Regions from separate parts of the Pseudarthrobacter sp. CC12 genome, predicted to be linked through region 3. Evidence: riboswitches for the same ligand, from Rfam matches in the RefSeq annotation. Region 3 holds a riboswitch; each other region holds the start of a gene.
The links. Region 3 has a riboswitch for cyclic di-AMP ahead of PV772_RS22190 (NlpC/P60 family protein). Riboswitches for the same ligand answer to the same signal wherever they lie in the genome.
Positions count from the first base shown of each region.

Region 1 (6,231 bases), on a different contig from region 3:
GGCCAGGTCAGTTACGGCGGCAGGGATACCCTGCTTCTTGAGCATCATGTCGCTCATGGCCACGGCCTGGGTGTGGTGCGGGATCATCATCTGCGCGAACATCGTGTCCGCATCATTGAAGGCAGCCGCAGCCGCCGCTGAGCTTGCGGGGGCGGCGGTGGATGACATCCCGGAGCTTCCGTGGTTCATCCCGGACATGCCGCCGCTCTCAGAGCCGCCAGATCCCGACCCGGTCGAGCAGCCGGCCAGGGCGATGGCCGCGGCGATGGCGGCAGCAGAAAGTGTCAAAGTTTTTTTCATCAAAATCAGGGTCCTCAAAGTATCAGCGGCGCAAGTGCGCCCGTGGGCTGGCATGCAGCGGACCGTGCGGGGTCCGGCTTGTTTCATGCGGGCCGATGGCTGGAGTATGCGCCGGTGAAAGGCACGGCGCAGAGGAGTGATTTACGTCCGGCTGATACAGAGATCACCGGGGGAGGCGCTGGCCGGTGAGTAGGCATACGTGCTGCCGAGCACGGCGGCTGCACCAAAATCGGGCAGCTCATAGGGCGCTGGCCCAGGCAAGGGGGCGGAGAGAGTCGTGGTTCCCGGGGCCAGGACACAGGCCCCTCCACCGGCTGACATCTTGGTGCACGGCCCTGCAGGGGCACAGGAAGAGGAGGAGGAGGAGGAACCCGTGGCCGCCGGATCACTGGAAGCCACGCCTGCTGACATCCCGATAGCCTGGGTATGGCTGGCCGGCGTGGTTTGCAGCTGCATCGTCCCCCTCAAGCCTGACATTGACATGGCGGGGCCTGAGGGCATGTCGTGGGCGCCGATCATCACATGCATGCCGAAAATGCCAAAAATGATGGCCAGTGCCGCAGTCAGGAACCCGGCCCGCAGGAAGAAGGCGGTGAGACGACGACGGTGTACTGCGGTCACGACACTTCCTCCTTTTCGGTACAGGTTCTTTCAATACAAGGGTAACCGGCAGGGTGTTCCTGCAGGTCTCCTACTGGTCAACGCGCCCGGGCGGCATTCCGTTTCACCGTCCCTCACGGCAGCGGAGTGCTCCGGATTATCTGTGACGCCTGGTTTCAGGCGCTAAGGCCGCCCTCGCCCGCGGGCCAGCGGGCTGTATACGCTGGCCGTGGGACCTCTCCTGGGAAGCGCAAGGCCCCGGAGGATGGGCGCCGGAGAAATGCGGATGTTAACTGCTGGCCAAGGTGTACCCCGCGGCCGTCACAGCCTCCCGCATCGCTGCCGCGTCAGCCATACCTCGCACCCGCAGGCGGGAGCGGCCGCCAGGGACGAGGTCAACGGAGGCAGATTCCACCCCATCAAGGGCAGAGACTGCCTTCTCGACCGTCTGCACGCAATGCCCGCAGGTCAAGCCGTCCACAGCGAATTCAACGGTACCGGTACCGTTGGCTGCGGTGGGGGCAAGGGCGGCTTCAGCCGAGCAGCAGCTGCACCCCGACGCCGCGGCAAGCGGCAGCTGGGTACGGATTTCAGTTTCACACATGTCAGTTTCCATTCCTTGACGAAGGACCAATGGGCGCTGGGATTGAACGGCTGTGAAAGCCAGACGCTGGGCGCCGGCCGGGACATACCACTTCACTGACAACAACAGAAACTATACCGGGAGGGGGTATTGGGCAGAAGTAGATATAGCTGTGATCTACGTCTCCTGTTATTCAAATGTGACAACTGATGCCGGAGTGAAGTACGGTCTAAGTCGTGCCGGTTTCTCCGAATGCGGCACTCTCGAGCAGACTTGCCTAACTCTGCCGCTGCCCGGGATCCGTTCGCAACTTTCGTCCGGCAGAGACGGGGAAACCAACAGCGACCTGCTTCGGGCAGGTCTTGGGGTGAAGTCGCGCCTGGTGCCATGCGTGTACCGGCCGGCCGGGTGTCTCCCATCCGAATCCGACAGCTAACCTCGCAGGCAGTGGGAGAGGCCTTTTCATGCCCATGCGCAAAAGTCATGGCCGCCATCGTGCGGTCCCTGTCCAGACCAGTGCCCTTGGGGTCCTGTCCAAATCTGTTGCCGGCAACGCCGGTGTCGCAGGCCGCCAGGCAGCTGTTATTGCGGCTGCTTCCGGCCTTGTCCTGACCAGCGGTATTGCCGCGCAGGCAGCCGAGGCCCCACCCCAGCGTGATGCGGAGCCGGCCTCGACGTTGGAAGTTGCGGGCCAGGTCCAGGCGCCGCTCACCGCGGACTCCACGGTCCAGATCTCTTACGAACGTCCCGCGGTAGAGACCATCCCTGCCCCGGTGGTGGAGGCACCCAAGCCGGTCGTGGCGGAGACCCCCAAAGCGTCGACGGCACCTGCCCCGGCCGCGAAACCGAAGGCGCAGATTACCGTCGCTCCGGCCGCTGCAGCCCCGGTCGCGGCACCGGCAGCCGGGGGCATCAACGCTATTATGGTTTCCTCCGCCTACGCCCAGATCGGCATGATCCAGGACTGCACGCGGCTGGTGGAAAACGCCCTTAACGCCGCAGGGATCCCGGTGGGAGACCTTGGCCCGATGCAGTTCATGAACTACGGCACGGTGGTGACCGATCCTCAGCCCGGTGACATGGTCATGCAGCCCGGCCACGTCGGGATCTACGTCGGCAACGGTCAGGTCCTCAGTTCGGGCCTGAACGGCAAGAACGAAACGGCCGTGCACCCGCTGACGTGGATGACTTCCAAGGGCGCCGTCACCTTCGTCCGCGCTGGCAAATAAACCACTGAAGGCCGGCGATTCACTGCCTTGGGGGCAGTGAATCGCCGGCCTTCAGCATCCCGTGGCATAGCGGGAATCACTGTAATGGTCAGGTGCCGGCCCGAGGTTGGCTGGCAGGCTGGTCCCGGAGGACGGCGTGTGACTCAGGGTACATCCGACCCGCTCAGGCGGTGTCTTGAAAATGACTTGTCCGCACCATTCTCCGGGCACGGCCTGCCCGCGCGGATGACCTGATCAGAAGACTGTCCACCAGTTGGGTGTGACCCGTTACAGATGCATCTCCAAGCGACCCAGGCAGGCTCCTGTCACCTAACCGGGTTAATGAGAAGAGGAGAGCACACTATGGCGATCATCGCAGAGGAATTCGAGTTCGTCGTCGGAGTCGACACCCACGCCCGCACCCACACATTCACAGCCGTTCACTGCGCAATCGGTGCCGTGGTCGACACCGCGGTGTTCCCAGCCACCTCCGCGGGAATGGACTGAGCTATCACCTGGATCCGGCGCCGCACCGGCGGGGAAAGAGTACTCGCAGCGGTCGAAGGCACATCCTCCTATGGCGCCCAACTCACTCAAGCACTGCTGGCGGTCGGCATCGACGTGGGCGAAGTCAGGCCACCGGCACGCTCGTCACGGGCCCTGACCGGCAAGTCCGATCCCATCGACGCCGAAGCCGCTGCCCGCTCCGTCCTTGGACGTCCCCGCGAGCAAGTCATGGAACCACGCGCGGCCGGAACCCGGGCAGCGATCAGGATCCTGTTGGCCTCCCGGTCCCTGCTGGATCACCAACCGACAGCCAACCGCAACGCCCTCACAGCCCTACTCCGCGGCACCGACCTCGGAATCGACGCCCGGTCATCCCTGCGTGATGCTCAGATCAGCACCATCGCAGCCTGGCGCAGCTCCAACGTCGTGGACCCCATGCTTCGAATTGCACGTGCCGAAGCCACACGCCTGGCATCGGCCGTCAAAGACCTCACGATCCAGCTCGCCGCAAATCACAAGGCCTTGGCCCAGCTCACCGAAGAACTGGCTCCAGGACTCCAAACCACACCCGGAGTCGGTCCCGTAACAGGGGCGATCATCATTTGCGCCTACTCCCATCACGGCCGGATCCGTTCAGAGGCGGCCTTTGCCGCCCTAGGCGGCGTTGCGCCACGCCCTGCGTCCTCCGGTCACACCACCAGACACCGGCTCAACCGCTCCGGCGACCGCCAACTCAACCGCGCCTTCGACGTCATCGTCCGCACCCGAATGAGCTTCGACACCGCAACCAAGGACTACGTCGCCCGCAGCCGGGCAACAGGCAAATCAAACCGTGAGATCCGCCGGAACCTCAAACGCTACGTCTGCCGCTCCATCTTCCGCCAACTCCAAACCACCATGGCTTGACAGAACCCATAGAAGAGTCATTTTGTGCGGCTGCCGAAGCGGCGCAGCCGCAGCGAGTTGCTGACCACCAGGACCGAGCTGGCGGCCATCGCAGCGCCGGCGATCATCGGATTCAGCAGCCCCAGCGCGGCGACCGGGATGCCGACGGCGTTGTAGAAGAACGCCCAGAACAGGTTGGTCTTGATCGTGGCCAGCGTCCGGCGCGACAGCTCGATGGCCTCCGCGACCTGGCCCAGGTCGCTTCCCATGACCGTCAAATCAGCCGCAGCGATGGCGACGTCCGTGCCGCTGCCCATGGCGATGCCCAGATCCGCCTGGGCCAGGGCTGCGGCGTCATTGACACCGTCCCCGGCCATGGCCACTGTCGCCCCGGACTTCTGCAGTCGGCCCACGGCCTCAACCTTGCCTTCGGGCAGGACCCCCGCCAGGACATCCTGGGCCGGGATGCCCACCTGGGCGGCCACGGCTAACGCCGCCGAAGCGTTGTCACCGGTCAGGAGAACAGGACGGAGCCCCAGCTCCTTCAACCGGGCGATCGCGGCGGCAGAGCCGGGTTTGACCGTGTCGGTGAGGCTGACCAGACCGGCAGCTTCCCCATCGACACCCACCCAGATCACTGTCGCGCCAGAATCCTCCAGCGCCCGCAGCAACTGCCCCCCACCGGCGGGGCCATCAATACCGTTCTCCTGCAGCCAGCCGGCACGCCCCACGACGACGGCGCGGCCGTTCACCGTCCCGCGCACGCCCCCGCCGGGTGCGCTGTCAAAGCCCGCCACTGCTGGAAGCGGCCCATCCCTTCTTGCTGCCCGCACGATGGCGTGCGCAACGGGATGTTCACTGGCCGCCTCCACGGCCCCGGCCAGGACGAGCAGCTCATCCTCGCTGGTCCCGCCCAGGGCCTGGACAGCTGAGACGGACAGCTTGCCGCTAGTGACCGTTCCGGTCTTATCCAGCACGATGGTATCCACGGTCCTGGTGTCTTCCAGAACCTGCGGTCCTTTGATCAGGATGCCCAGTTGGGCGCCGCGGCCCGTTCCGGTCAGCAGCGCCGTGGGGGTGGCAAGACCCAGCGCGCACGGGCAGGCAATCACCAGTACGGCCACCGCGGCCGTGAAGGCCGCTTGCGGATCACCGGTGCTGAGAAGCCATCCTGCGAAGGTGGTGGCGGAGACACCAAGGACCACCGGAACAAAGACCGCGCTGATGCGGTCCGCCAGCCGGGCGATTGCCGCCTTCCCGCTTTGGGCCTGGCTGACGAGTTTGCCCATTTGGGCGAGGGTGGTCTCACTGCCCACACGGGTGGCTTTGACCAGCAGACGGCCGTTGGCGTTGATCGTCGCTCCGATCACCGTGTCGTCCACGCCGACTTCGACCGGCAGTGATTCGCCCGTGATGAGGGAGGTGTCCACCGCGCCCTGGCCCTCGACGACGAATCCGTCGGTCGGGATCTTTTCCCCGGGGCGGACGAGGAAGACATCGCCGGGGACGAGTAGATCGACAGGGACCTGGGACTCTGTCCCGTCCCGGACCACCGTGGCTTCCTTTGCTCCGAGGTTCAGCAGTGCGCGCAGGGCATTGCCTGCCCGCTGCTTGGCGTTGGCTTCCAGATACCGGCCCAGCAGCAGGAAGGTTGTCACCACGGCTGCGACTTCGAAGTACAGGGCATGGGCGCTCATGTCCATGCCGGGGTGCTGCGTCAGCGCAGGATCGGCTAAAAGCTGCCACGCCGAGAACAGGAAGGCGGCACTGACACCGATGGACACCAGGGTGTCCATGGTGGAGGCCAGGTGCCGGGCGTTGATCGCCGCCGCCCGGTGGAAGGGCCACGCGGCCCAGCTGACGACCGGGGCGCTGAGGGCAAAAGCAACCCAGCCCCAGTGCGGGAACTGTGCGGCGGGAACCATGGAGATCACCAGAACCGGCAAAGTAAAAATCGCGGCCACCAGAAGCCGGGGCCGCAGGGTCCCGGCAACGGCCTTCGCTGCGGCAGCCTGGTCATCCCCGCCCGCATCGGCAGGGTGAGCGGTCGCCGCCGCATCCTGCTGCGCCTTGTCCGCCGCTGCCCTGTCGGCTTTGAGCCCAGCCGCATAGCCGGTGGCGGCCACCGTGTCGAGAATCTGCTGGTCC
Region 1 covers NZ_JARDJH010000022.1:68,045-74,275, forward strand. The annotation lists gene PV772_RS15195 (DUF305 domain-containing protein) at 1-300, opposite strand, end outside; gene PV772_RS15200 (hypothetical protein) at 442-921, opposite strand; gene PV772_RS15205 (heavy-metal-associated domain-containing protein) at 1,190-1,504, opposite strand; cyclic di-AMP (ydaO/yuaA leader) riboswitch at 1,748-1,944, shown strand; gene PV772_RS15210 (NlpC/P60 family protein) at 1,948-2,712, shown strand; partial or broken gene PV772_RS15215 (IS110 family transposase) at 3,055-4,104, shown strand; gene PV772_RS15220 (heavy metal translocating P-type ATPase) at 4,122-6,231, opposite strand, start outside.
Region 1: it holds a riboswitch for cyclic di-AMP, as region 3 does, so the genes downstream of both, PV772_RS15210 (NlpC/P60 family protein) here and PV772_RS22190 (NlpC/P60 family protein) in region 3, are expected to answer to the same signal.

Region 2 (6,231 bases), on a different contig from region 3:
GACGTGGCCATTGAAACCGCCGACATCGCCCTGATGGGCGAGGACCTGAACCACCTGCCCCAGGTCCTGGACCACGCCCGCCGGACCCGGTCCATCATGCTGCAGAACGTGGGCCTGTCCCTGCTGCTGATCGCGATCCTGATCCCGCTGGCACTGGTCGGCGCCCTGGGGCTGGCCGCGGTCGTCCTGATCCACGAACTCGCCGAAATCGTGGTGATCGGCAACGGCGTCCGCGCCGGCCGCATCAGCGGCAAAATAATGGCGCTCCAGCCGGCCAAACCCGCGCCGGCGCTGGAACCTGCCGCGTGAGCGTCCCGTCTCCGGCAGATCCGGCAGGGACACCACCAGTTGCCACCAAAGCATGGCGGGTAAAAATTGGCCTGCTCGCCGCGGCCGCCGTGCTCGCGGTGGCCGACCTGGTCATCAAGGCCTTGGCCGAGGAACTGCTCTCCAACGGTGCCACGGTCGATCTGGGCCTGGTGAACCTGAAGCTGGTGTACAACACCGGGGTGGCTTTCAGCCTCGGGGCTAACCTCGCCCCGTGGCTGGTCATTGCCGCGACCGCCGTCATCGTCCTGGCCATGTCCTGGTACGCCGTGTCCACCGCCCCCGCCATGCCGGCGCTCTCCCGGGCGGGTGCGGCGATGGTGGTTGGCGGCGGTGCCGGGAACCTTGTGGACCGGATGGACGGGCGCGGCGTCGTGGACTACCTGCACAGCGGCTGGTTTCCCACCTTCAACCTCGCCGACGTGTTCGTCACCGTCGGCGTAGGGCTGTATGTGCTGGGCAGCCTGCTGGGATCCCGGGACCAGGAAAAGGCGTAACCAGCTGCAGTCCGGGCACGGGCCTCCTGACGCTGGAAGGACTTGCTCATGCTTGCCAGCATCCTGGCCACGACGGCCGCGTTAGCAGCGACCAAAATCGATGACATTGCTCCCATGCTTTTCCGTTCCTTGAACATGAAGGATCGTGGGCGCTGGGATTGAACGGCTGCGGAAGGCGGTGCAGGCACCGGCGGGTCTGACCAGGTCACTGACGACATCCCGGAAATACCCCGGGTATCAAGCAGGTGGGTGCCAGTCAGGGCGTTATGCAAATGTGACAAATGAGGCTTGTGTGACGTAGGGTCTGAACCGTGCCGGTTTCTCCGAATGCGGCACTCCCGAGCAGACTTGCCTAACTCTGCCGCTGCCAGGGATCCGTTCGTAAAATTCGTCCGGCAGAGACGGGGAACCCAGAGTTGGCCCGCTTCGAGCAGGCCTTGGGGTGAAGCCGTGCCTGGTGCCTTTCGTGCACCATCACGGCCGGGTGCCTCCCATCCGAATCCGACAGCTAACCTCGCAGGCAGTGGGAGAGGCCCTTTCATGCCCATGCGCAAAACTCACGGCCGCCACCGCGCGGTCTCCGTCCAGACCAGCGCCATCGCCGTGCTGTCCAAATCCGTCACCGCAAACGCCGGCACCGCAGGCCGTCAGGCAGCCGTCCTCGCAGCAGCCTCCGGCCTCGTCCTGACTGGCGGCATCACCGCCGCCCAGGCAGCAGACGCCCCGGCCCAGCGCGACGCCGAGCCGGCATCCACCCTCGAAGTCGCAGGCCAGGCCCAGACCCCGCTGACCGCCGACGCCACGATCCAGATCACCTTCGAGCGTCCCGCAGTGGAAACCACGCCTGCACCCGTCGTGGAAGCACCCAAGCCAGTCGCCGCCGAAGCGCCCAAAGCCGCGGTCCCCGTGGGCGCTGCGACTGTGAAGGCAGCCGCTGCGCCCGCCAAGGCCCAGGTCACCGTCACCCCTGCCGCGCCGGCGCCCGCGCCGGCCGCGGGCGGGATCAACGGCATCATGCTGTCCTCCGCCTACGCCCAGATCGGCATGATCCAGGACTGCACACGGCTGGTCGAAAACGCCCTCAACGCTGCCGGCATCCCCGTCGGCGACCTCGGGCCGATGCAGTTCATGAACTACGGCACCGTCGTCACCGACCCGCAGCCCGGCGACATGGTCATGCAGCCCGGCCACGTAGGAATCTACGTCGGCAACGGCCAAGTCCTCAGCTCCGGCCTGAACGGCAAGAACGAAACAGCGGTCCACCCCCTGACCTGGATGACCTCCAAAGGCGCCGTGACCTTCGTGCGCGCAGGCAAATAAAACCACTGAAGGCCGGTGATTCAATGCCTTGGGGGCAATGAATCACCGGCCTTCAGCATGCCCTCGCACGCTGGACCCTCTGTCGAGGGTGGAGTGCCCTGCCTCTTACTCCGGTCCGGTGCCTCGGAACCTCTGCACCCTCAAACCAAGGGACCGGAGACGCCGGAAGTCCCGCCGGAGCCTGTGGTGCTGAGGTGCAACCGTACAGCCGCAGGCTCGCTCGTTTCCGCGGATACGCGCCTTGGCTGTTGAGCTCTCCAGAGGAGTTCCGGCGATCGCGGCGAGAAGTACTGCGGGCGCCAATCCCATGCGTGTGCGGCACGTGAAAAGGTGGGCAGGGCTTTCCGCATATGCTGGATGGGTGCTAAACGAGTTTTGGGCCACCGCACCTGCATCGTACAAAGCGGTTGTTTTCAGTGCCATGGCCCTGATTGCGCTGGGAATCGCGATTAACATTTTTGGCCAGACCGCCAAAAATGAGGCCCTGTCGTTTGCATCGCTGGCTGTCATAGGCGCGGGACTGCTGCTTCACGCTGCAGGGGTTGTCATCCGCGGACATCAGGTCCAGAAACGCCTTCGGAATTCTTCAAGAAAAGGATGACCCAGTGCAGAACGCTTTCGTTGCGGCTGGCCTTCACGCCCTAAGCACGATGCCTACTCCCGGTCCCGGAACTGACGGGCTGAGGCCCGGTTTGAGTCCCGATCAGGTGTCACCGGGATTTCTCGGGTTTCTGATGACGGCGTTTATGGTCATAGCCGTCGTGATGCTCATGGTGTCCATGACCCGGCGGATCCGCCGCGTGCGCTACCAGGCGCAGATCCGTCTGCCAGGGCAGGACAGCCCGGGCGGAGCGGATACGAACCTTGCCGTCGCCGGTGAGCCGCAAGCCAGCAAGCACACAACCTAGCGAAACTTCCGGGGCCCGGTCTAGTGGTTCGCCAATTTGTTCCAGCATGTCACCCGGCCGTTATCCTTCCCTCAGGGGATCGCGACCCTCTTGCCCGGCGAGATGACGCCGTAGCCCAGGCGGCGGTTGTGCCAGCAGCGTACCGAGCGCCTGGGAGAAATTGATTGGGCCGGCCGGCAGCCCGCACCGCTAGGCGGAACCTTGCCGCTTTCCAGGTCTTGGCCGGGCCGGCGAGGTAGCGGGGGCCGCCCTCCGTTTCCATCCAAATCAGCTTCAATGCCACGGGCAGCGGCGGTACGATTCAACACAGTCATAGTCCTGATACCAGCCATGGCATTGACGCTAGGGCTGACCAGCCGGGACCTGGCGGACGCGCAAGTCCATTCATCCATTCCTGTACAGTCGTTAGGGGCTTCATAGCGCCCCACGGATGCTGTCCCGCGCCCGGGCCAGCCCTGACGATGATTCAAGGAACCGTATGACCGCTGAAAATACGATGGCTGAGGGTCCTCATCGGCCGGCCGCGAAGTCCCGGGCATCGGGTATGCCGCTTGGTTGCCGGCGTTTGTTGATGGTTGGCGGCATCTGCGTTCCGATCGGCCTCGTTGCCGGACCATTTTTGCTGCCTGCTCAACTGTTGGCCGTCGCGGGAATTGTCCTGCTGGCTGTTGCGTTGTCCCACGGGCCCGGTGAACGCTGGTTTTGGCGCTGGTCGTTGGCTGTCGCCGCGGCTGGTGGCCTGTGGCTGGCCGCTACGGCGGCGTACTACATCACGATCATGGTCGCCGCTGACGCGTCTGCCCCGTTGCCGGTTTTCACGCAGGGACTCTTTACTGCCGGGGCGGTGTCCGTTGCGGTCATGGCGGTCGCAGCCCTGACCGCTGCGCTGCTGAGGATGCTGGCGAATCGCCGGAAAGCCCGGGAAGCGGGGGCGTCTGTCCGGTCCTAGGCCGTTCATGGGTGCTTTCCGGTGTTCCCGTGCGACGGGAACACCGGAAAAACGTAGGTCAGGAGCGTTGTCCGGCGTTTCTGCGGCGCAGCCACCAGGTCACGGCCAGCGCCGCTGCCAGGATCCCGAAGGCGATTCCCACGGCCAGCGGCGCGTTATCGTCGTTGGGCCTCGGAGCCGTCGGCGGCATGGCGTTGGCGGTGTTTTGCGGGGCCAGCGAGGAGGCGGCAACTGACGGGCTTGCGGATGCCGACGGCTGGGACGATGCGGCGGTCGCGGGCGCTTGGACGGTGAAGGCGTAATTGCCTTCGATGGGGTGCCCGTCCGAGGACACGGCTCGCCAAAGCACCTTGTAGCTGCCCGGGGTCCCTGGGGCGATTTTGGTTGACAAGGTCGCCCCGTCGACGCTTACGGTGCCGTCGCTGACGGTGTTCCCGGCGCCGTCGGTGACGGTGATGACACTCAGGTTCAGGGACGCTGAATCCGTGGGAGGCTCGGTGAGGGTCAGTGACACTGTTTCGGGCGCGGTGGCAACGACTGCGTCCCTGGTCGGAACCGTGGAGGACAGGGCGTCATGGGCGACGGCAGGGGAGGCCACCGCGGCGGCGGGCAGCAGCAGAGCTGCGACGGCTGCGAGGCGCAGGCGGGTACTAATTCTGGGGCGCGGTTTCATGGTTGGTTTCCTTTGGGAATGATTTTGGGTGCACGACGTTTCCGCTGAAACGTGCTTGCAGGGTGGCAGGCGCGGCCGTGGCTGCAGGCCTGCGAAAAGGGCTTCAGGCGGTAGCGGGGGGCCCGCGCCGGGAATGAGTGTGGAGTATTACCGGGCGCAGAACCGGGGCCCGGGGCGGGGCCGGAACCAGCGGTGCCAGGACCGGAACGAAGGGGACCGGCGCGAGGAAAAGTACGGGTCGGAGCCAGGTTGCCAGCGCCCAGAGGGCTGATTCGCCTTTGGCCAGCAGCAGCGCGGTCAGCACCGTCGCGCCGAGGTGGGCGGTGACCATGGCAGGTCCCAGGTCCCACACCAGCTGCGGATGCATGTCCTGCCCTGCGGGCAGCAGCGCCCCGGAGCCAATCAGGGGGTGGTGGTGTGTCCCCGGCGCGACAGGCGGGAGGGCAGGGCCGACGGCAGCTGTCGGAGGGAACGCGGACATCACTGAGTGCAGCAGGCCCTGACCGCCGGCCAGGACCATACCAAGAACCGGCGCCTTCAGCTTCCATCTGGTCAGGATGATGACGGCCAGGACCAGCAGGGACATGCAGGCCGCCAGTACCGGTGCCGGGGGCAGGAGGCCGCCGGCGGAGACGTGCGCCGCCGCGGCCAGTGACAGGGTTGATCCTGCCAGGGCGGCGGTCCGCAGCAACCGGAACGGCGCGCGCTGAACTCTCATCCCGGTCCTTCCTGTGGGGCTGGGTCTTGCGGGACTCTGCTGGAGGCGGCGGGCAACCGCTACTGGGCGGCGTCCGCCAGTTTCTGGCGGAATTCCTCCATCGTGTTCGGCGTCAATTTTTCACCGTTGAGGAAGAACGTCGGCGTCCCGGTCACGCCCAGCGCCTTACCGTCCGCGATGTCCTGACGGATCCGGTCTTTAGTGGCTTCGTTGGCCACAGCGGCGTCGTAGGCGGTCAGGTCCAGTCCGAGTTCTTCGGCGAAAGTGCGGAACAGGGGTGCCTGGGAGTCCTGCTTTTCACCCCACTGCGGCTGGGTCTCGAACATTTTCGCGGCCATCTGTTCGTATTTTCCCTGCTGGGCTGCGGCTTCGACGGCCAGCGCCGCCTGCCCGGAATTTCGGTGGGCCGAGAGGGGAAAGTAACGGTGGACGACCGTGATCCGGTCACCGAATTCTGCCTTCAGCTCGGCCACGACGGGTTCAGCAGCCTTGCAGGCTTCGCACTCGAAGTCCAAAAACTCTACCAGTTGGGCCTTCTCGGTTGCCGGAGCGGTGACCCGGTGGCTGTTCTCGCGGACGAGCTGGGCATCGGCTACGGGCTGGACGGCCACCGGCGCGGGTTTGTTGAGCGTAAACACGGCGTACCAGATGGCTCCTGCGGCCAGGATGACTCCGAGCAGGATCCAGATGACGGTTCTGGCGCGTTTGGCAGGGTCTGCCGGGGCGGCAGAAGTGGCTTTTCGTTGTGACATCAGTGATGAATGCTTTCCTGGTCGCGGTGGGCTGCTGCTTCAATCTGGAAGGTGGAGTGTTCGACGCTGACGTCGAAATGTTCGGCG
Region 2 covers NZ_JARDJH010000010.1:34,628-40,858, reverse strand. The annotation lists gene PV772_RS09675 (cation-translocating P-type ATPase) at 1-309, shown strand, start outside; gene lspA (signal peptidase II) at 306-824, shown strand; cyclic di-AMP (ydaO/yuaA leader) riboswitch at 1,164-1,361, shown strand; gene PV772_RS09665 (NlpC/P60 family protein) at 1,365-2,144, shown strand; gene PV772_RS09660 (DUF3188 domain-containing protein) at 2,506-2,745, shown strand; gene PV772_RS09655 (hypothetical protein) at 2,879-3,052, shown strand; gene PV772_RS09650 (hypothetical protein) at 3,690-4,001, shown strand; gene PV772_RS09645 (copper resistance CopC family protein) at 4,060-4,674, opposite strand; gene PV772_RS09640 (hypothetical protein) at 4,778-5,392, opposite strand; gene PV772_RS09635 (thioredoxin domain-containing protein) at 5,452-6,144, opposite strand; gene PV772_RS09630 (cation diffusion facilitator family transporter) at 6,144-6,231, opposite strand, start outside.
Region 2: it holds a riboswitch for cyclic di-AMP, as region 3 does, so the genes downstream of both, PV772_RS09665 (NlpC/P60 family protein) here and PV772_RS22190 (NlpC/P60 family protein) in region 3, are expected to answer to the same signal.

Region 3 (6,231 bases):
GGACCCTGCGGCCCAGGCTCCTGGTTGCAGCTCTTTTCACGCTGCCGGTCCTGGTGGTCTCCATGGTTCCCGCCGCACAGTTCCCGCACTGGGGCTGGGTTGCATTTGCCCTCAGCGCCCCTGTGGTCAGCTGGGCCGCGTGGCCCTTCCACCGCGCGGCGGCCATCAACGCCCGGCACCTGGCCTCCACGATGGACACGCTGGTGTCCATCGGGGTCAGTGCCGCCTTCCTGTTTTCGGCGTGGCAGCTCTTTGCCGATCCCGTGTTGACGCAGCACCCCGCCATGGACATGAGTGGCCATGCCCTGTACTTCGAAGTCGCAGCGGTGGTGACAACTTTCCTGTTGCTGGGCAGGTATCTGGAAGCGAACGCCAAGCAGCGGGCAGGCAATGCCCTTCGAGCGCTGCTGAATCTTGGAGCCAAGGAAGCCACACTTATCCGAGACGGGGTGGAGTCCCAGGTCCCGGTTGATCTGCTCGTCCCCGGCGATGTCTTTCTCGTCCGTCCGGGGGAAAAGATCCCCACCGACGGGTACGTTGTGGAGGGCCAGAGCGCTGTCGATGCTTCCTTGATCACGGGCGAATCGCTGCCGGTCGAAGTTGGCGTGGATGACACCGTGATCGGGGCGACGATCAACGCGAACGGCCGGCTGCTGGTCAAGGCCACCCGTGTGGGCAGTGAGACGACCCTTGCCCAGATGGGCAAACTCGTCAGCCGGGCCCAAAGCGGCAAGGCGGCCATCGCCCGGCTGGCCGACCGGATCAGCGCGGTCTTCGTCCCGGTGGTCCTGGGCATCTCCGCAGTAACCTTCGCGGGATGGCTTCTGAGCACCGGTGATGTGCAGGCGGCCTTCACGGCCGCGGTAGCCGTGCTGGTCATTGCGTGCCCGTGCGCGTTGGGTCTTGCCACCCCGACGGCGCTACTGACCGGGACGGGGCGGGGTGCGCAACTGGGCATCCTGATCAAGGGACCGCAGGTTTTGGAAGACACCAGGACGGTGGACACCATCGTGCTGGACAAGACCGGAACGGTTACCAGCGGCAAGCTGTCGGTTTCAGCTGTCCAAAGCCTCGGCGAAGCCAGCGGGAATGAACTGCTCGCCCTGGCCGGGGCGGTGGAGGCGGCCAGCGAACATCCCATCGCCCATGCCATTGCCCGGGCTGCAAGGACGAACGGCCCGCTGCAGGCGGTGACGGACTTTGACAGTGCGCCGGGCGGGGGCGTGCGCGGCACGGTGAACGGCCGTGCTGTGGTCGTCGGGCGGGAAGGATGGCTGCGGGACAACGGCATTGACGGCCCTGTCGGCGGCGGGCAGATGCTGAAGGCGCTGGAGGAATCCGGGGCCACGGTGATCTGGGTAGGTGTCGACGGGGAAGCTGGCGGCTTGATCAGTCTCACCGACACGGTCAAGCCCGGCTCTGCCGCCGCGATCGCCCGATTGAAGGAGCTGGGGCTCCGTCCCGTTCTTCTGACCGGGGATAACGCGTCGGCGGCGCTGACCGTTGCTGCCCGGGTGGGCATCCCGGTCGAAGATGTGATGGCGGGGGTCCTGCCCGAAGGCAAGATTGAGGCCGTGCGCCGGCTGCAGGAGTCCGGGGCGACAGTGGCCATGGCCGGGGACGGGGTGAATGACGCCGCGGCCCTGGCCCAGTCTGATCTGGGCATCGCCATGGGCAGTGGCACGGACGTCGCGATCGCCGCGGCAGATCTGACGGTCATGGGCAGTGACCTGGGGCAGGTTGCACAAGCCATTGAGCTCTCCCGCCGCACGCTGGCGACGATTAAGTCCAATCTGTTTTGGGCGTTTTTCTACAACGCTGTCGGGATTCCTGTCGCCGCAATGGGGCTGTTGAACCCGATGATCGCCGGGGCTGCGATGGCTGCCAGCTCGGTTCTGGTGGTCAGCAATTCACTGCGGCTGCGCCGCTTTGGACGGCCGCGTAAAATGTAGCCCCACGCTTTCGGCGGGGATGCTGAAGGCCGGTGATTCACTGCCCCCAAGGCAGTGAATCACCGGCCTTCAGTGGTTTATTTGCCGGGGCGGACGAAGGTGACCGCGCCCTTGGCGGTCATCCAGGTCAGCGGGTGTACGGCGGTTTCGTTCCTGCCGTTCAAGCCGGAGCTAAGGACCTGACCGTTGCCGACATAGATCCCGACGTGGCCCGGCTGCATGACCATGTCACCGGGCTGGGGATCGTTGACCACGGTGCCGTAGTTCAGAAACTGCATCGGGCCGAGGTCTCCGACGGGGATCCCTGCAGCGTTGAGGGCGTTTTCCACCAAGCGGGTGCAGTCCTGAATCATGCCGATCTGGGCGTACGCGGAGGACACCATGATGGCGTTGATGCCGCCCGCGGCCGGTGCGGCCACGGGAGCGGCAGCAGCAGGCGTGATCGTTATCTGGGCCTTAGCTGGGGCGGCGGCCTGCGTTTTCACGGCGGCATGCCCGGCGGGAATGACCGCCCTGGGCGCCTCAACCGCGACCGGCTTGGGTGCCTCCACGACCGGGGCCGCAGTGGTCTTCACAGCCGGACGTTCGAAGGAGATCTGGACCCTGGCATCGGCGCTGAGCGGCGCCAGGACCTGGCTGGCGACTTCCTGCGTGGAGGCCGGCTCAGCGTTGCGCTGGGTCGGGGCTTCGGCTGCCTGGGCGGCGATGCCGCTGGTCAGGACAAGGCCGGATGCCGCGGCTATGACAGCTGCCTGGCGGCCTGCGACACCGGCGTTGCCGGCGACTGACTTGGACAGGACCGCAAGGGTGCTGGTCTGGACGGGGACCGCGCGGTGGCGGCCGTGAGTTTTGCGCATGGGCATGAAAGAGGCCTCTCCCACTGCCTGCGGGGTTAGCTGTCGGATTCGGATGGGAGACACCCGGCCGGACCGGCACGAAAAGGCACCGGGCACGGCTTCACCCCAAGACCTGCCTGCAGCAGGCCACTGTTGGGTTCCCCGTCTCTGCCGGACGAAAGTTGCGAACGGATCCCGGGCAGCGGCAGAGTTAGGCAAGTCTGGCCGGAAGTGCCGCATTGGAGAAACCGGCACGGCTTAGACCGTACTTCACTCCAGCATTCTTTGTCACATTTGAATAACGGGAGATGCGGATCACAGTAGCACCCCCTTCCTCGTAATACCCCCTCCCGGTATAGTATTGCTTGTTGTCAGTGAAGTGGTATGTCCCGGCCGGCGCTCCGCGCGGCCTCTCACAGCCGTTCAACCCCAGCGCCCATTAGCCCTTCGTCAAGGAATGGAAACTGACATGTGTGGAACTGAAAACCGTACCCAGCTGCCGCTTGCCTCATCGGCATCGTCATCAGGATGCAGCTGCTGCTCGGCCGGAGCCTCTTCTGCCCCCACCGCAGCCACCGGTACCGGTACCGTCGAATTCGCTGTGGACGGCTTGACCTGCGGGCATTGCGTACAGACGGTTGAGAACGCCGTTTCTGCCCTCGATGGGGTGGAGTCCGCCTCCGTGGACCTTGTCCCGGGCGGCCGTTCCCGCCTGCTGGTGCGAGGCGCAGCTGACGCAGCAGCGATGCGGGAGGCTGTCACCTCAGCCGGGTACACCCTGGCCAGCAGTTAGCGTCTGCACTTCCCCGAAGTCCCTCGTCTCCGCGGGGCATTGTGCTTCCGGGAGCAGGCGGCCCTCCGCGAGGATGTGGCCCGCTTGCCCACAGGCCGGGCGGGCCGTGCGCCTGAACCAAGCGTCACGGATCACCCGGATCCCTGGCCGCCGCCGTGAGGAACGGTGCAACGGAATGCCACCCGGGCGCGTTGAACCACAAGGACGGGACCGGCAGGAACACCCTGCCGGTACCCTTGCTTGAGAGTACCTGCACGAAAAAGGAGGGAGGAGGCGTGACCGCAACACACCGTCGTCGTCTCACCGCCTTCTTCCTGCGGGCGGGGTTCCTGACTGCGGCGCTGGCCATTATTGCAGGCATTTTCGGTATGCATGTGATGACCGGCGCCCACGACATGCCCTCAGGGCCCGCCATGTCAATGGCAGGGTCGGGGGGGACGACGCAGCTGCAAACAATGCCGGCCAGCCATGCCCAGGCCATGGGGATGTCAGTAGGCGTGGCCTCCAGTGATCCCGTCGCCACGGGTTCCTCCTCCTCTTCTTCTTCCTGTGCCCCGGCAGGGCCGTGCACCGAGATGTCAGCCGGTGGAGGGGCCTGTGTCCTGGCCCCGGGAACCACGACTCTCTCGGCTCCGTTGCCGGGGCCGGCGCCCTATGAGCTGCCTGATTTTGGTGCCGCCGCCGTGCTCGGCAGCACGTATTCCTACTCACCGGGCAGCGCCTCCCCCGGTGATCTCTGTATCAGCCGGACGTAAATCACTCCTCGGCGCCATGCTTTTTCACCGGCGCGCACTCCAGCCATCGGCGTGTATGACACAGGCCGGGCCCGCACGGGTCCGCCGCTGCATGCCAGCACACGGGCGCACTCGCGCTGCTGATACTTTGAGGACCCTGATTTTGATGAAAAGAACTTTGACATTTTCTGCTGCGGCCATCGCCGCGGCCCTCGCCCTGGCCGGCTGCTCGACTGGGTCGGGATCTGGTGGCTCTGAGAGCGGCGGGATGTCCGGGATGAACCACGGCAGCTCCGGGATGTCATCCACCGCCGCCCCCGCAAGCTCAGCGGCGGCTGGCTTCAATGATGCGGACACGATGTTCGCGCAGATGATGATCCCGCACCACACCCAGGCCGTGGCCATGAGCGACATGGTGCTCAAAAAGCAGGGTATCCCTGCCGCCGTAACCGACCTGGCCACCAAGGTCAAGGCGGCCCAGGGCCCGGAAATCGGAAAAATGACCGGCTGGCTGCAAACCTGGGGCCAGCCCACAACGATGCCCACCGGTGCTGCTTCTTCGCACAGCATGGAGGGGATGATGAGCGCCGATGACATGGCCAAGCTCGAAGCCGCCCAGGGCGTCGAGGCCGCCAAGCTGTTCCTTACCCAGATGATCGCCCACCACGAGGGCGCCGTCATGATGGCCAGGACCGAAACCACGGATGGCAAGAACACTGACGCGGTCCAGCTCGGCAAGGACATTGTCAGCTCCCAGGAAGCCGAGATCCAGGAAATGAAGGACCTGCTGGCCACCCTGTAGTCAGCGCCCCAACGGGTGCCGGCCCTCTTCCCCCTGGGGGCCGGCACCTCCCCTGTCACCCTTCCCGGTTACCGTGGTCCGCCCGGTTGGCCGGTCCGTCCTTTGGAGTTTCCCGTGTCCCTGCCCTTTTCATCCCTTCCCCGGCCTGCCGCTGCCCTCGCCGCGGCCGGCGCCCTGCTGTTGACCCTGTCCGCCTGCTCCCCAGGATCGTCGGACCCCTCCGGCGCACCAGGTGCCGCATCCCCCACGGCCGGATCAGGGCTTCCCAGCTCCCACGTCCACGGACTGAGCGTGAACTCCGAAACCGGACAAATAATGCTGGCGACCCATGAAGGGCTCTTCGACATCTCTAAAAGCACGTCCGTCCAAATCGGACCCAGCATCGACTTGATGGGTTTCACGGCGGCCATGGACGAGGGCGTGTTTTACGCCTCCGGCCATCCAGGCAAAGACTCAACAATGCCCAACCCTCTGGGACTACTCAAGAGCAGTGACGGGGGAAAGACCTGGGCACAGGTCTCCCGGCAAGGGGAGTCGGACTTCCATGCGCTGACGACGACCAAGTCCGGATTTGTCGGCTTTGACGGGACCATGCGGGCCAGCACGGATGGCACCACGTGGAAGACCGTTGCTGCCGGGTTCGCCCCGGCCGTCCTGGCCGGTAACCCGTACAGCGACACCGTGCTCGCAACGACCCCTGAGGGTCTCCGGCGCTCGGCCGATGCCGGAAACACGTGGACCTTGATCCAGGGGGCGCCGGTGATTCAGTTCGCCGCTTTCGCCAGCGCCGCGGAAGCAGCAGGTGTCGCCCCGGACGGCAGCGTCTATACCTCCGTTGACGGGGGCCTGTCCTGGAAGCGCACCGGAAAGATTGACGGCAGTGTCCAGGCCGTGGCCGCCTCCGAGGGATCCGCGGGCAGTCCGTGGATCTGGGCCGCCACGACTGCCGGGTTGGTCGTCTCTACCGATGGCGGGGCCACCTTCCGTCCCGCTGACGCCGCCTGACGCTGATGGACATCGGCGGGTTTTTTGCCTCCACCGTTACCTCCGGCGCGCTGCTGATCGCCATCCCGCTGGCGATGACCGCGGGCCTGGTATCTTTCCTGTCCCCCTG
Region 3 covers NZ_JARDJH010000056.1:10,318-16,548, reverse strand. The annotation lists gene PV772_RS22195 (heavy metal translocating P-type ATPase) at 1-1,952, shown strand, start outside; gene PV772_RS22190 (NlpC/P60 family protein) at 2,030-2,815, opposite strand; cyclic di-AMP (ydaO/yuaA leader) riboswitch at 2,820-3,016, opposite strand; gene PV772_RS22185 (cation transporter) at 3,258-3,581, shown strand; gene PV772_RS22180 (hypothetical protein) at 3,857-4,336, shown strand; gene PV772_RS22175 (DUF305 domain-containing protein) at 4,482-5,117, shown strand; gene PV772_RS22170 (F510_1955 family glycosylhydrolase) at 5,232-6,122, shown strand; gene PV772_RS22165 (cytochrome c biogenesis protein CcdA) at 6,128-6,231, shown strand, end outside.